3 regions of the Pseudoduganella sp. GW821-FHT05F09 genome follow, and region 1 is predicted to be linked to each of the others. Evidence: predicted binding sites of a transcription regulator. Region 1 holds the regulator's gene; each other region holds the start of a gene.
The links. The regulator sigma-54, encoded in region 1, starts transcription at its own class of promoters, with help from an activator protein. The targets are predictions, from matches to a motif close to TGGCANGNAANCTGCTTT.

Region 1 (4,090 bases):
CGCGCAGCCCAGCGCGGAGGAAATGTTCAAGGATATCCGCGACTTCGTCAGCAAGTGGCTGCCGTCGTTCAAGACCGATAACCGCAGCTATCTGACGGTGGCGGTGGGCTGCACGGGCGGGCAGCACCGCTCGGTGTATATGGCCGAGCGGCTCGCGCGGCATTTCCATCCGACGGAACGTGTGGTGTTGCGGCACCGCGAGCAGTCGTGATGGATCAGGGCGCGTAACCCGCCGTCACAGGTGGCGCAAAGGATGGGCGTGCGCTGGCCACGGCGGCGCGAAAAAGGCCTCCACCATCTCCGGCGTCACCTCCTCCAGCGTGGCGGGCGACCATTTCGGCGCGTTGTCCTTGTCGATCACCAGCGCGCGCACGCCTTCCAGCACTTCTCCATGTTCGAAATTGCGGCGCACCAGGTTGCGCTCCATGCGCAGGCAGTCCGCCACGTCCATCCGCGCGCCGCGCTTCAACAGCTCCAGCGTCACGCACATCATCAGCGGCGAGCGGCTTTGCATGGCTTTCAGCGCCTTCTGCGCGAACGCGCCCTCGTCGCCCGCCAGCGAGGCCATGATGGCCGCCACGCTGTCCGCCGCGAAGTGACGCTCGATGGCGGCGCGTTCGGTTTCCAGCACGCCAGCGCCAGCACTGCCCACGCCGCCCGCAAAGGCCGCGACCGCATCGCGCAGCCCTGCGCCCGGCGTGGCCTGCAGCAGCTCGCCCAGCGCGCTCCAGCGGGCCTCCGGCACGTAGTAGTCCGCCAGGCCCACGTACAGCGCGTCGGCCGCGCCCACGGTCAGCCCGGTCAGGCCCAGGTAGCGCCCCAGGCTGCCCGGCGCGTGCGACAGGAAATGGCTGCCGCCCACGTCCGGGAACAGGCCGATGTTCACTTCCGGCATGGCCATCTTGGTGCGGTCGGTCACGATGCGCACGCCGCAGCCGGGGCCGCCCTGCGAGATGCCCATGCCGCCGCCCATCACCACGCCGTCCATTAATGCGATATACGGTTTAGGGTAATAGTGGATCAGGTGGTTGAGGGCGTATTCCTCGGTGAAGAAGTCCTCCAGCAGCGCGCTGCCGCCCTGCGGCGTGGCGTTGCCCACTTCATGGAAGAAGCGGATGTCGCCGCCGGCGCAAAAGGCCTTCGCGCTGCTGCTGCGGATCACGACGGCGGCCACGGCGGCATCGCCGCGCCAGGCCAGCAGCGCGGCGGTCAGCGCGCGCACCATGGACAGGGACAGGGAGTTGAGCGCCTTGGGGCGGTCGAGGGTGATGATGCCGGCGGCGTTGGCAACCTGGGTGATGACGTGCTCGCTCATGGCTGATTGTCTCAATAATTGTTAGACAGCCATTTTAGCGCGGGCGCAAAAAAGGGCGCCAGATGCGCCCTTTGTTGGGAGTGCCGGTGACCGTCTTATGCGGTGGCGGCAGGCTCGTACGTGTCCGGGAGATGCTTGATGGCGTCGTGGCCATGCTCCTGCACTTTGGCCTTGTACTTCATGACTTGGCGGTCCAGTTTGTCGATCAGCGTATCGATGGCAGCATACAGGTCTTGCGACAGGCTTTCCACGTACACAGTCTTGCCGGACATGCGCAGGTTGATCTCGGCTTTTTGCCTTTTGTCTTTCTCGGTGAGGTTATCTACAGTCAGGATGACAGCAATATCAATAACTTGATCGAAATGGCGCTTTACCCGTTCCAGCTTGTTCTGCACGTATTCACGGATGGCGGGGGTCACTTCGAGATGATGTCCACTGATGGTGAGATTCATACACACTCCTAAAGATAAGGGCTCATGCGCTATCGAATGTTATTTGAGCGCAGGGGAACCCAAGTAAAACTACAAAGCTTTACGCAGACTTACCGGAGGGATTTTCAAGGCTTCGCGATATTTGGCAACAGTCCGTCGCGCAATTACCATGCCCTGTTCTCCCAGCATGTCCGCAATCTTACTGTCGGATAAAGGATTTTTCGGGTCTTCAGCTCCTGTCAGTTGCACTATCAGCGCCCGTATCGCCGTCGAGGATGCTTCTCCTCCTGCTTCGGTGGCGACGTGGCTGCCAAAGAAATATTTCAACTCAAACATCCCATGCGGAGTCAGCATGTATTTCTGAGTTGTTACCCGAGAAATAGTGCTCTCGTGTAGTCCCAGTGTATCAGCAATTTCACGCAACACAAGGGGTCTCATGGCAACCGCGCCATGGCTGAAAAAGTTCTTTTGCCTTTCTACTATCGCCTGCGCCACGCGCAAAATCGTGTCGAAACGCTGGCGCATATTCTTGATCAGCCACTTGGCTTCCTGCAGCTGCGCGCCCATGGCCGACTCGCCCTTGCCCTGCTTGAGCATGTTGGCGTACAGCGCGTTTACGCGCAGGCGCGGCATCACGTCGTTGTTCAAGGAGACCTGCCAGCCATTGCGCGCCTTCTTCACGATCACATCCGGCACCACGTAGTCGGACACGTCGGAAGCGAACTCGGCGCCCGGGTGCGGATTGCACTGGCGTATCACCGCCTGCGCTTCGCGCAGGTCCTCGTCGTCGCAATCGAGGGCTTTTTTCAGCTTGTTGAATTCGCGCTGCGCGAACCAGGCCAGGTGTTTTTCCACGATGCAGATGGCCATGCGGCGCGTGACCAGCGGCACGCCGGGCATGCGCTTGATCTGCAGCGCCAGGCACTCGGAGGCGCTGCGCGCGCCCACGCCGATGGGGTCGAAACTTTGCAGCAGGGTCAGCGCCGTTTGCAGCTCTTCCAGCTCCACGTCCGCCTCTTCCGGCAGGCGTGCATGGATCTCTTCCAGCGGCTCTTCCAGATAGCCGTTCTCGTCCAGCGCGTCGATGATGAGCTCCATCAGCACGCGGTCGCGCGGCTGCTGCACGGTCACGCGCATCTGCTCCATCAGGTGCTCGCGCAGGGTGCAGTGGCTCGCTTCGAGCTGCGGGCGCGAGTCCTCGTCGTCCGGCGCCTTGCTGCGGCCGGCGTCGCTCCAGTCGGTGTCGGCCTCGGCGCCGCTGGCGCTGTCGCCGCCGGCGCCGTCGAAGGGATCGCCCTCGCCGGCCGGCGCGCTGTCCTGCGCCGGCGCGCCCACGTCGGCGGGCGACGCGTCGGCGCCGTCGGACTGGGTCTGGTTGATGGCGCCGTCGCCGAGCAGGCGCAGCGAGCGGTCCAGCGGATCATCCAGGCGCTCCAGCAGCGGATTTTCGCCCAGCAGCTGTTCCAGTTCCTGGTGCAGCTCCAGCGTGGACAGCTGCAGCAATCGGATCGACTGCTGCAGTTGCGGCGTCAGCGCCAGGTGCTGAGAGGTGCGGAGTTGCAGTGACTGTTTCATGGGCTGGGTCAGGAATTACATGCGGAAGTGTTCGCCGAGGTAGACGCGCCGCACCGATTCGTCGGCGATGATGTCGTCCGGACGGCCGGACGCCAGCACGCTGCCCTGGTTGATGATGTAGGCGCGGTCGCAAATGCCCAGCGTCTCGCGCACGTTGTGGTCGGTGATCAGCACGCCGATGCCGCGCTCCTTGAGGAAGCGCACGATGCGCTGGATCTCGATCACGGCGATCGGATCGACGCCGGCGAACGGCTCGTCGAGCAGCACGAAGCGCGGGTTGGTGGCCAGCGCGCGCGCAATCTCCACCCGGCGGCGCTCGCCGCCCGACAGCGACAGCGCCGCGTTCTCGCGCAGCTTCTCGATCTGCAGGTCGGCCAGCAGGCGGTCCAGGCGCTCGTTGATCTCCTGCTTGCTCAGCGCCTTGCCGTTGACCTTCTGGATCTCCAGCACGGCGCGGATGTTCTCCTCCACCGTCAGCTTGCGGAACACCGAAGCCTCCTGCGGCAGGTAGGACAGGCCCAGCGTGGCGCGCTGGTGGATGGGCATGCTCGACACGTCCACGCCGGCGATGTCGATGCTGCCCGCGTCGGACGGCACCAGGCCCACGATCATGTAGAAGGAGGTGGTCTTGCCGGCGCCGTTGGGGCCCAGCAGGCCCACCACTTCGCCGCATTCCACCTGCAGCGACACGTCGTGCACCACCTGGCGCTTGCCGTAGGACTTCTGCAGTCCGCGCACCACCAGGGTGCTGGCGCAGCTTTGCATTGCT
Region 2 (4,090 bases), on a different contig from region 1:
GCCGTCCTCGGTGCGCACCGTGAGCGTGAAGTTCACGCCGGTTTCCTGCTGGTGGCCGAACACGCCCTTGGAATTGGCGATGGCTTCGAAAGAGGTGCTGTCGGTGAAGAAGCCCGCCGCCTGCAGCTTGTTCTTGCGGCTGTTCTCGATGCTGTAGGCCGCCACCTGCGCGCGGAACTCGGGATCGATATCGGCGGTGCTCTTGCTGTAGGTGTTGCTGGCCTTGTACTCCTGCCTGGCCACCGTGGGCATGAACTCCGGATTGTCCGGCGCCAGGCGCGCCAGGTCTTCCGCGCGGCGCACGGCTTTTTCCAGCGACTTGTCGTCGAACTCGTTGATGGTGGCGACACCCTGCTTCTTGCCGAAGGCGACCGCCACGGCCAGCTGGCTGTCCTCCACCAGGCCGGCGGTGGACACGGCGTTGCGCGCGTAGCGGATATTGCCGGTGCGGCTGCCGGTGACCTTCACTTCGCATTCATCGCCCCGGGACAGGGACAGCACTTTGTCGCAAATGCGTTTGGTTTCTTCCTGACTCAAAATCTTCATGTCGTCTTCCTGTCCTTAACCGATCTTGCGGGCGGTGTTGATCACGTTGATGCCGTTGAAGCGCGTGGTGCTGGCGCCGTGCGACACGATGGACACCTGCGATGGCTGGCCCTTGCCGTCGAAGAAGGAGCCGCCCATGCGCCAGTCGCGCTCATCGCACAGGGCCGAGCACGCGTTCCAGAACTCCTGGGTGTTGGACTGGTAGGCCACGTCCTCCAGCGGCTGGGTGATCTTGCCGTCCTTGATTTCGTAGAACAGCTGGCCGCCGAACTGGAAGTTGTAGCGCTGCTGGTCGATCGAGAAGGAGCCGTCGCCGACGATGTAGATGCCCTTCTTCACGTCCTTCACCATCTCGTCCGGCGTGAGCTGCTTCTTGCCCGCCTGCAGGGACACGTTGGGCATGCGCTGGAACTGCACGCTGCTCCAGCTGTCCGCATACGAGCAGCCGTGCGATTCTTTTTCGCCGATGATGTGGGCCTGGTCGCGCGTGGCCTGGTAGTTCACCAGCACGCCGTTCTTGATGATGTCCCAGCGCTTGCACTTGACGCCTTCGTCGTCGTAGGCCACCGCGCCGAGCGAGCCCGGGGTGGTCTTGTCGGCGACGATGTTGACCAGGTCGGAGCCGTACTTGAATTTCTTCGACTGCCACTTGTCCAGCGTGGCGAAGCTGGTGCCGGCGTAGTTGGCCTCGTAGCCCAGCACGCGGTCCAGTTCCGTCGGGTGGCCCACGGATTCATGGATGGTGAGCCACAGGTGTTCGGGGCTGAGCACCAGGTCGTACTTGCCCGGCTCGGCCGACTTGGCGGTGAGCTTGGCGCGGGCCTGCTTGCCGGCGTTGCGCGCGTCTTCGATCAGGTCGTAGGAATTGCGGTACAGCGTGGTCACGCCGCCGGCGGCCTGGAACTTGTCTTCCTTGCGCGCGTCCAGGTATTCGTAGCCCATGCCGACCGGGGACGACAGGCCGGAACGCGAGCGGAATTTGCCGGTGCTCTTGTCCACGGCGGTGGCGAAGAACGGCACCCACAGGCGATGCACGTCCTGGTCGATATAGGAGCCGTCGGTGGAGGCGAAGTACTTCTGCTGGTTCACCTGGAACAGCAGCGACTGCATGAAGCTGGCGCCCGCGTCCAGGCCGGCCTTGTTGCCGGCGATGAGCAGCTCGGCCTTTTCCTTGATCGGTACGGCGCGCCAGTCCTTCTTGTAGGGCGTGGCCCAGGACACGGCGCCCGCGCCCACCACCGGCGCCAGCTGCAGCGGCGCGCTTTGCAGGCGGGAGTTGGCCTTGGCAATGGCCACGGCCTGGCGCGCGGCGGCGGCCACGCCGTCCGGCGACACGTCGCTGGTGGCGGCAAAGCCGTAGGCGCCGTGCGCGATGACGCGCACGCCGACGCCGGCCGATTCGGTGTTGGTGATGTTCTCCACGTTCAGGTCGCGCGTGGTGAGGAACTGGTTCAGGTAGCGGCCCACGCGCACGTCGCAGTAGCTGGCGCCGGCCTGGGTGGCCGCCGTCATGGCGGTATCGGCCAGCATTTTCTTGAAGGCGGTGTCCGCCGGCTTGAGCAGCTCTTCGGCTGCGATCGCCCTGCCATATGCGGGCAGCAGCATGGTGCCCAGGGCCAAACCACTGATATTGAGGAATGCACGTCGTTCCATAATCTCTCCAAAAGAACCTTCGCCGGAAAGCACATCTGTACGCAAGTTTTATGCCATTGCAAATGTTGCGCGCGGCCGCGTCACATTGCCCGAGCCAGGCTTGCGAACGGCAAGTAGCGTGTGTCCGGAGTGTCCGCCACAGTGTCCGGGCAGTGTCCGCGAACTGTCCGCGAACAGTCCACCCGGCGCGGCGCCGGACACGCGCGAATCCGCTTGACCCGGCTGGCGAGTTCCCCGATGATCGGCGCAGTCGACCGCCACGCGTCGTCAACAACCTGGAGACATGCATGAAACAACTCAATTTTGGACAGCTGGTGCTGGGCGCCGTGCTCGCCTGCGGCCTGGCCGCCCCGGCCCTGGCGGACGACGCCCTGAAGGCGGCCATCGCCAACCCTGCGCGCACGCCCGCCAACGCGGAGCGCGACGGCGCCCGCCATCCCTACGAAACGCTGACCTTCTTCGGCATCAAGCCCAACATGACGGTGGTGGAACTGGCGCCGGGCGGCGGCTGGTACACCGAGATCCTCGGCCCCTATCTGCGCAAGGACGGCAAGCTGATCGCCGCCGGCAATACGCCCACGTCGGCCAACGAGAACGTGCGCAAAGCCGCTGTGCGCTTCCAGGACAAGCTGAACGCCGTGCCGGCCTCGTATGACAAAGTGGTGCTGGGCGCTTTCGAGCCGAACAACAATGTCTTCAGCTACGCGCCCAAAGGCAGCGTGGACATGGTGCTCACCTTCCGCAACATCCACAACTGGATAGGCAACGGCGACGCCAGCCTGAAGGCGCTGTTCAGCAGCGTGTACGACAGCCTGAAACCGGGCGGCGTGTTCGGCGTGGTGGAGCACCGCCTGCCGGCAGGCGTGGCGCAGGACGCCAAGGCCAGCTCGGGCTATGTGCATGAAGCGTATGTGATCAAGCTGGCCGAGAACGCGGGCTTCAAGCTGGCCGCGAAGTCGGAAATCAACGCCAACCCCAAGGACAAGGCCGACCATGAAGGCGGCGTGTGGGCGCTGCCGCCGACCTACACCAACAAGGACAAGGACCGCGCCAAGTACCAGGCCATCGGCGAGAGCGACCGCATGACGCTCAAGTTCGTCAAGCCGTAATCACTTCATCACATCCGGCGGTGGCGCCTCCTGGTACCACTGCCGGTAGATGCGCGCGAAAGCGCCGTCCTGTTTCATTTTGTCGAGCGCGCGCTGCCATTGCGCCACCTGCTCCGCCGGTGCCTGCTTGGGGAAGCTCAGGTAGCTGCCTATGGTGAAGGCGGTGTACACCATCTCCACCTGTTCCGGCTGCGCGCCGGCCTCCTCCAGCAAGGGCTGCAGCTGCCGGTGGTCCAGCACCATCACGGGGCGCCGCCCGCCCAGCAGCATGCGCAGCATGGTCAGCGTGTTGTTGGTCGGCTCCAGGTTCTTGAAGCCGGCATCGCTCAGGTATTGATAGGAATAGAAATCGCGCGGCGCCAGCACGCCGCTCAGCTTCTTCGCGTCCTCCAGCGAATGGATGCGCACGCGGTCGGCGGGGCGCGCATAGAAATTGGTCTGCGAAGTGAACAGCGGCCCCACCCATTTGAACCTGGCTTCGCGCTCAGGCGTGCGCTTGGGGCAGACCAGCAGCACGTTCTCGCCTTCCAGCGCGGAACGGTAGGCGCGCGCCCACGGCTGCAGTTCTATCTCGGTGCGGTTGCCGATGCGGCGCTGGATTTCGCGCACGATGTCCACGCAGTAGCCGGTGACGCGGCCGTCCTTCATAAAGGCCATGGGCGGAATGTCGGCCGTCAGGATCTGCATGCTTCCGGCATGCGGGGCCGCCGCAGCTGCCGCCGCCGCGCACACGCATACTACTGCCGCCAAGATCCGCCTCATCACACCCTCCTCCCGCACCG
Region 3 (4,090 bases), 200 kb from region 1:
TGGCCTGCCATGCTTCATCGCTGGTGCTGAAGAAATCGCTCAGCGCGTAGCTGCCCATATTGTTGACCAGTATATCCACCTGCGGGTAGGCGCTGGCGGCGGCCTGTTCGCTGCCGGCCACGCTCATGTCCGCCACCAGCGGCAGCGCGCGGCCGGCGCCGAAGCGCGCGTTCAGCGCAGCTACTGCACTGTCGACTGTCGCCGCGCTGCGGCCGTTGACGATGACGGTGGCGCCGTCCTCCAGCAACTGGCTGGCGATGGCGTAGCCGATGCCGGCGGTCGATGCGCTGACCAGCGCGGTTTTACCTTGCAAATTCAAATCCATGACTACTCCTCGTTTGGGTTGATGGAGGCAGTATGGCCGCTGGCGATTGCTTTGATAATCCAACGTAATGGAATATGATTTTGGAATAAAATTCACAGATGAGGTGCAGGCATGGACAGCCGCAGCGGCGAAATGCTGGTCTTTTGCAAGGTGGTGGAAACCGGCAGCTTCTCGGCGGCGGGCAAGTTGCTGCAGCTGAGCGCGTCGGCCGTGAGCAAGCTCGTCACGCGGCTGGAGGAGCGGCTCGGCGTGCTGCTGTTCCAGCGCTCCACGCGGCATCTGGCGGTCACGCCGGAAGGGCGCCGCTATTACGACAGCTGCGCGCGCATCCTGGCCGATATCGACGAAGCCGAGCAGGGCCTGGCCGGCGACGCGGTGGCGCCTGGCGGCGTGCTGCGGGTCAATGTGTCGCTGCCGTTCGGCACGCATCTGATCCTGCCGCTGCTGCCGGAATTCACGCAGCGCTACCCCGGCATTACGCTGGACCTGTCGCTGAGCGATGCGCTGGCGGATCTGCAGCGCGAAGCGGTGGACGTGGCCATCCGCATGGGGCCCTTGTCCGACGCCAGCTTCCGCGCCCGCGCGCTGGGCCGCAGCCGGCGCGCGGTGGTGGCCGCGCCGCGCTACCTGGAACAATGGGGCGTGCCGCAGGAGCCGGCCGCGCTGGCGCAGCACCGCTGCTTCAATTTCAATTTCCGCCGCTCGTTGGACGAATGGCCGTTCCGCATCGGCGGGCAGACGGTGCATATGCCGGTGCAGGGCGGCATCCTCACCAACAACGGCGAAACCATGCGCCAGCTCACGCTGGACGGCCTGGGCGTGAGCCGCCTGGCCATGTTCCATGTGGCCGCCGACCTGCGGGCGGGCCGGCTGGTGGAACTGCTGGCCGGCTACAACCCGGGCGACACGGAGGACATCACGGCCATCTTCCACCACCAGCGCTACATGCCGGCGCGCGTGCGCGTGTTCATCGACTTTTTGCTTGAGCGCGTCAGCCCGGTGCTGGCCCGGACGGTGGTTTAAGGCCGGGGCCGGTGGCGCCGGCGGTGGAAGGCCAGCGCCGCCAGCGCGATGCCCGAGAGCAGCAGGCTGGACGGCTCGGGGACGCCGGCCGCCGGCGTGCTGCCGTCGAGACGGAAGGGCGTGCCGCCTTCGCGCAGGAACAGGTCGCCGCTGCTTTCATCGAGCTGCAGGAAACTGCCGGCCGGGTCGCCGGTGTTGGCGGTGCGGAATTCGAGATCCAGGCCGTAGAAGCTCAGCAGGTAGCTTCCTGCGTCCAGAGTCAGCGCGCCGACATTGAAGTTCACGTCGTAGAAGGTGGTGTAGGGATAGCTGATGATGGCGTTCGGCACCGCCGTGTAGTCGCCGGGGTTGAGCGTGAGCTCGTAGATGGCGGCGCCTATGCCGCTGTTGCCCGGGTCCTGGTAGATGGTGAAGGTGAACGCGCCCGCGAAGGGGTCTTCCGTCAATCCCATCTGGAAGAACACGCTGGTGATGGTGCGTGTGCCGGCCAGGCTGAAATCGTCCAGTACGCGGCTCTGCTGCAGCGCGGTGGAGAAGTAGCCGCTGCGGGCGTCGTCCGCGCCCAGGCCGTTGTCGAAGATGACGTCGGCGTGCGACAGGGCGGAGCAGGCGGCGAGCAGCGCCGCGAGGAACAGGCGTTTCATGCTGGATCCCGGGAAACATTTGTAGTTAATAAATGTTAAGCAGGTTTCATGCCTGTTTTGTTAACCGCAGGCAAATCCAGTGAGCCGCCGCGCCGCGCGGCCCGTACTGTAAAGTTTTCCGACACTACTTCAGCGCACCGAATACTTTGCCGATCAGCTTGCTGCCGGTGCCGATGGGGTCGTTGCGGATGGCTTTTTCTTCCTCGCCTATCATGGTGAACAGGCCGTCCAGCGCGCGTTCGGTCACGTAGTCCTCCACCGTGCCGGCCTGCGCCAAGCCCATTTTCGACACCTTGGCCATGGCGCCGTTGTACTTGGCCGAGAGATTGGACTTGTCCGTCACCTTCTTCACGATGGGCAGGAACTTCACACCCAGCTGGGCCGAGGTCTTTTCGCGGAAGAACTGGGTGACCGAGGTGTCGCCGCCGCTCAGGATGTTTTTCGCGTCGGTCAGCGTCATGTTCTTCACCGCGTCCACCAGCAGCGGCTTGGCCAGCGGCACGGCGGCCTCGGCGGCATGGTTCATGGACACCACCAGGTCGTCGAGCTGCTGCGCGTGGCCCGTCATTTTCAGGATGGGCCGCGCCTGCTCCAGCACCTTGGGCAGCGGGATCTTCACCTTCTCGTTGTTGAGGAAGCCGTTCTCCGTGCCCAGCTTGCTCACCGCCGCGTTCGAGCCGCGTTCCAGCGCCGCCTTCAGGGCGCCGTTGACGTCCGTGCTGGACAGGTCGGCCAGGGTAACGGCCCAGGCGCTGGAGGCGGCCAGCAGCAGCGGCAGCACGCGGGAAGCCAAACGGGATGGCATGCGGAAGGATGGCAACATGGCGGACTCGCAAGGTAAAGGCAGTACCGCATGGTACGCCATGCGCGCCGCGCGTGCCAGCATGCACCCCGCGCGCCGTCCTCCATCAGGCCTGCGCGCCGCCCTGCACGCTGCTCAGGTGGCGCGGCGCCTGGCGGCGGCCGGCCATCAGGCGCAGTTCCTTGCCCTGCTGCTCGGTATGCTCGGTGAGCTTCTGCACTTCGCGCTCGAGCAGCTCCACCCGCAGAGCGTGCAGGTCCAGGCCGATTTGGCGCACCGCGAAGTCCAGGGCGGCGCACTCGTCCGGACGGTAGCTCTCGCCGTTGGGCTTGGGGCCCAGCAGCGCAAAGCCGTACAGCGTGCCGCGATGGCTCATGGGCAGCGCCAGCTGGCCGCCGCTGCCCGGCTGCGGCGCCATTTCGGCGCGCAGCGCCACGGCCAGCGGATCGTCGGCGTTCATGCTGTCCGGCGCGCCGGCCAGGGTGCCGGCGGTGGCCGGTTCATAGCGGCCGTCCGCCTGGCGCAGATAGATGGCGCAGCCGGCCTGGCTGGTGAAGCGGTCCATGGCCTGGCGGCAGGAGTCGAGCAGGGCCTCCACGGTGGTGATATGGGCCGCCTGTTTCACATAGTGCTGCAGCCTGTGTTCATTCTCGTGCCACTGGTGGAAGAAGACGCGCTCGACCCAGCGCTCCACCCGGCCGTGCATATGGTGGAAGGCCAGGTAGACGGCCAGCGCGATCAGGCCGTCCAGCACCAGCGTGATGGCGGGCGCGTCCGCATGGCCGCCGCCGTGCAGCAGCGACGACGAGAGCCGCTCCACCACGCCGAACACGCACAGCAGCAGCACGCTGACCACGCTGAAGATCAGCATGCGGCTGATGGCGAATTCAAAGTGGAACACGCGGTGCTTGAGCACCGAATAAGCCAGGCCGATATACATCAGCAGCTGGCCGGCGAACATGGCCATCACGGTCCAGCGCATGCCCTGGTAGCCGCCGTCCAGCGCCGGCACCCACACCAGGATGGGCGGGATGGTCCCCAGCAGGAAGGACAGCAGCAGCCAGTAGTGGCGCTGGCGCATTTCGCCGCGCGACTGGCGCCAGCCGTCCACCATGCTCACCATCCAGAGCGACACGCCGAGCGCCATCACGATGCCGGTGAAAGGCAGCAGCAGCGGCGCCTCGTTGCCCAGGCCGAACCACAGCGCATAGGCGGCAGTGGCCAGGCACAGCGCGCGTTGCAGCGGCAGCAGCCGCCACAGCCAGCGCCGCAGCGGCGTGTCCGGATATTGCTGGT

Region 2: AC07S4_RS29470 (TldD/PmbA family protein) is a predicted target of sigma-54. The motif match lies at 2,238-2,255, and genes of this name have one in related genera.
Region 3: AC07S4_RS23030 (PEP-CTERM sorting domain-containing protein) is a predicted target of sigma-54. The motif match lies at 2,029-2,046, and genes of this name have one in related genera.

What each region holds. Positions count from the first base shown of each region.
Region 1 is NZ_JBWKSD010000007.1:90,323-94,412, reverse strand. Features, by position in the region: gene rapZ (RNase adapter RapZ) at 1-211, shown strand, start outside; gene AC07S4_RS22175 (enoyl-CoA hydratase/isomerase family protein) at 236-1,315, opposite strand; gene hpf (ribosome hibernation-promoting factor, HPF/YfiA family) at 1,411-1,767, opposite strand; gene AC07S4_RS22165 (RNA polymerase factor sigma-54) at 1,837-3,321, opposite strand; gene lptB (LPS export ABC transporter ATP-binding protein) at 3,337-4,090, opposite strand, start outside.
Region 2 is NZ_JBWKSD010000014.1:39,131-43,220, forward strand. Features, by position in the region: gene AC07S4_RS29465 (TldD/PmbA family protein) at 1-546, opposite strand, end outside; gene AC07S4_RS29470 (TldD/PmbA family protein) at 562-2,199, opposite strand; gene AC07S4_RS29475 (class I SAM-dependent methyltransferase) at 2,487-3,308, shown strand; gene AC07S4_RS29480 (substrate-binding periplasmic protein) at 3,309-3,995, opposite strand.
Region 3 is NZ_JBWKSD010000007.1:291,350-295,439, forward strand. Features, by position in the region: gene AC07S4_RS23020 (SDR family NAD(P)-dependent oxidoreductase) at 1-325, opposite strand, end outside; gene AC07S4_RS23025 (LysR family transcriptional regulator) at 437-1,348, shown strand; gene AC07S4_RS23030 (PEP-CTERM sorting domain-containing protein) at 1,345-1,992, opposite strand; gene AC07S4_RS23035 (DUF4197 domain-containing protein) at 2,117-2,815, opposite strand; gene AC07S4_RS23040 (hypothetical protein) at 2,901-4,090, opposite strand, start outside.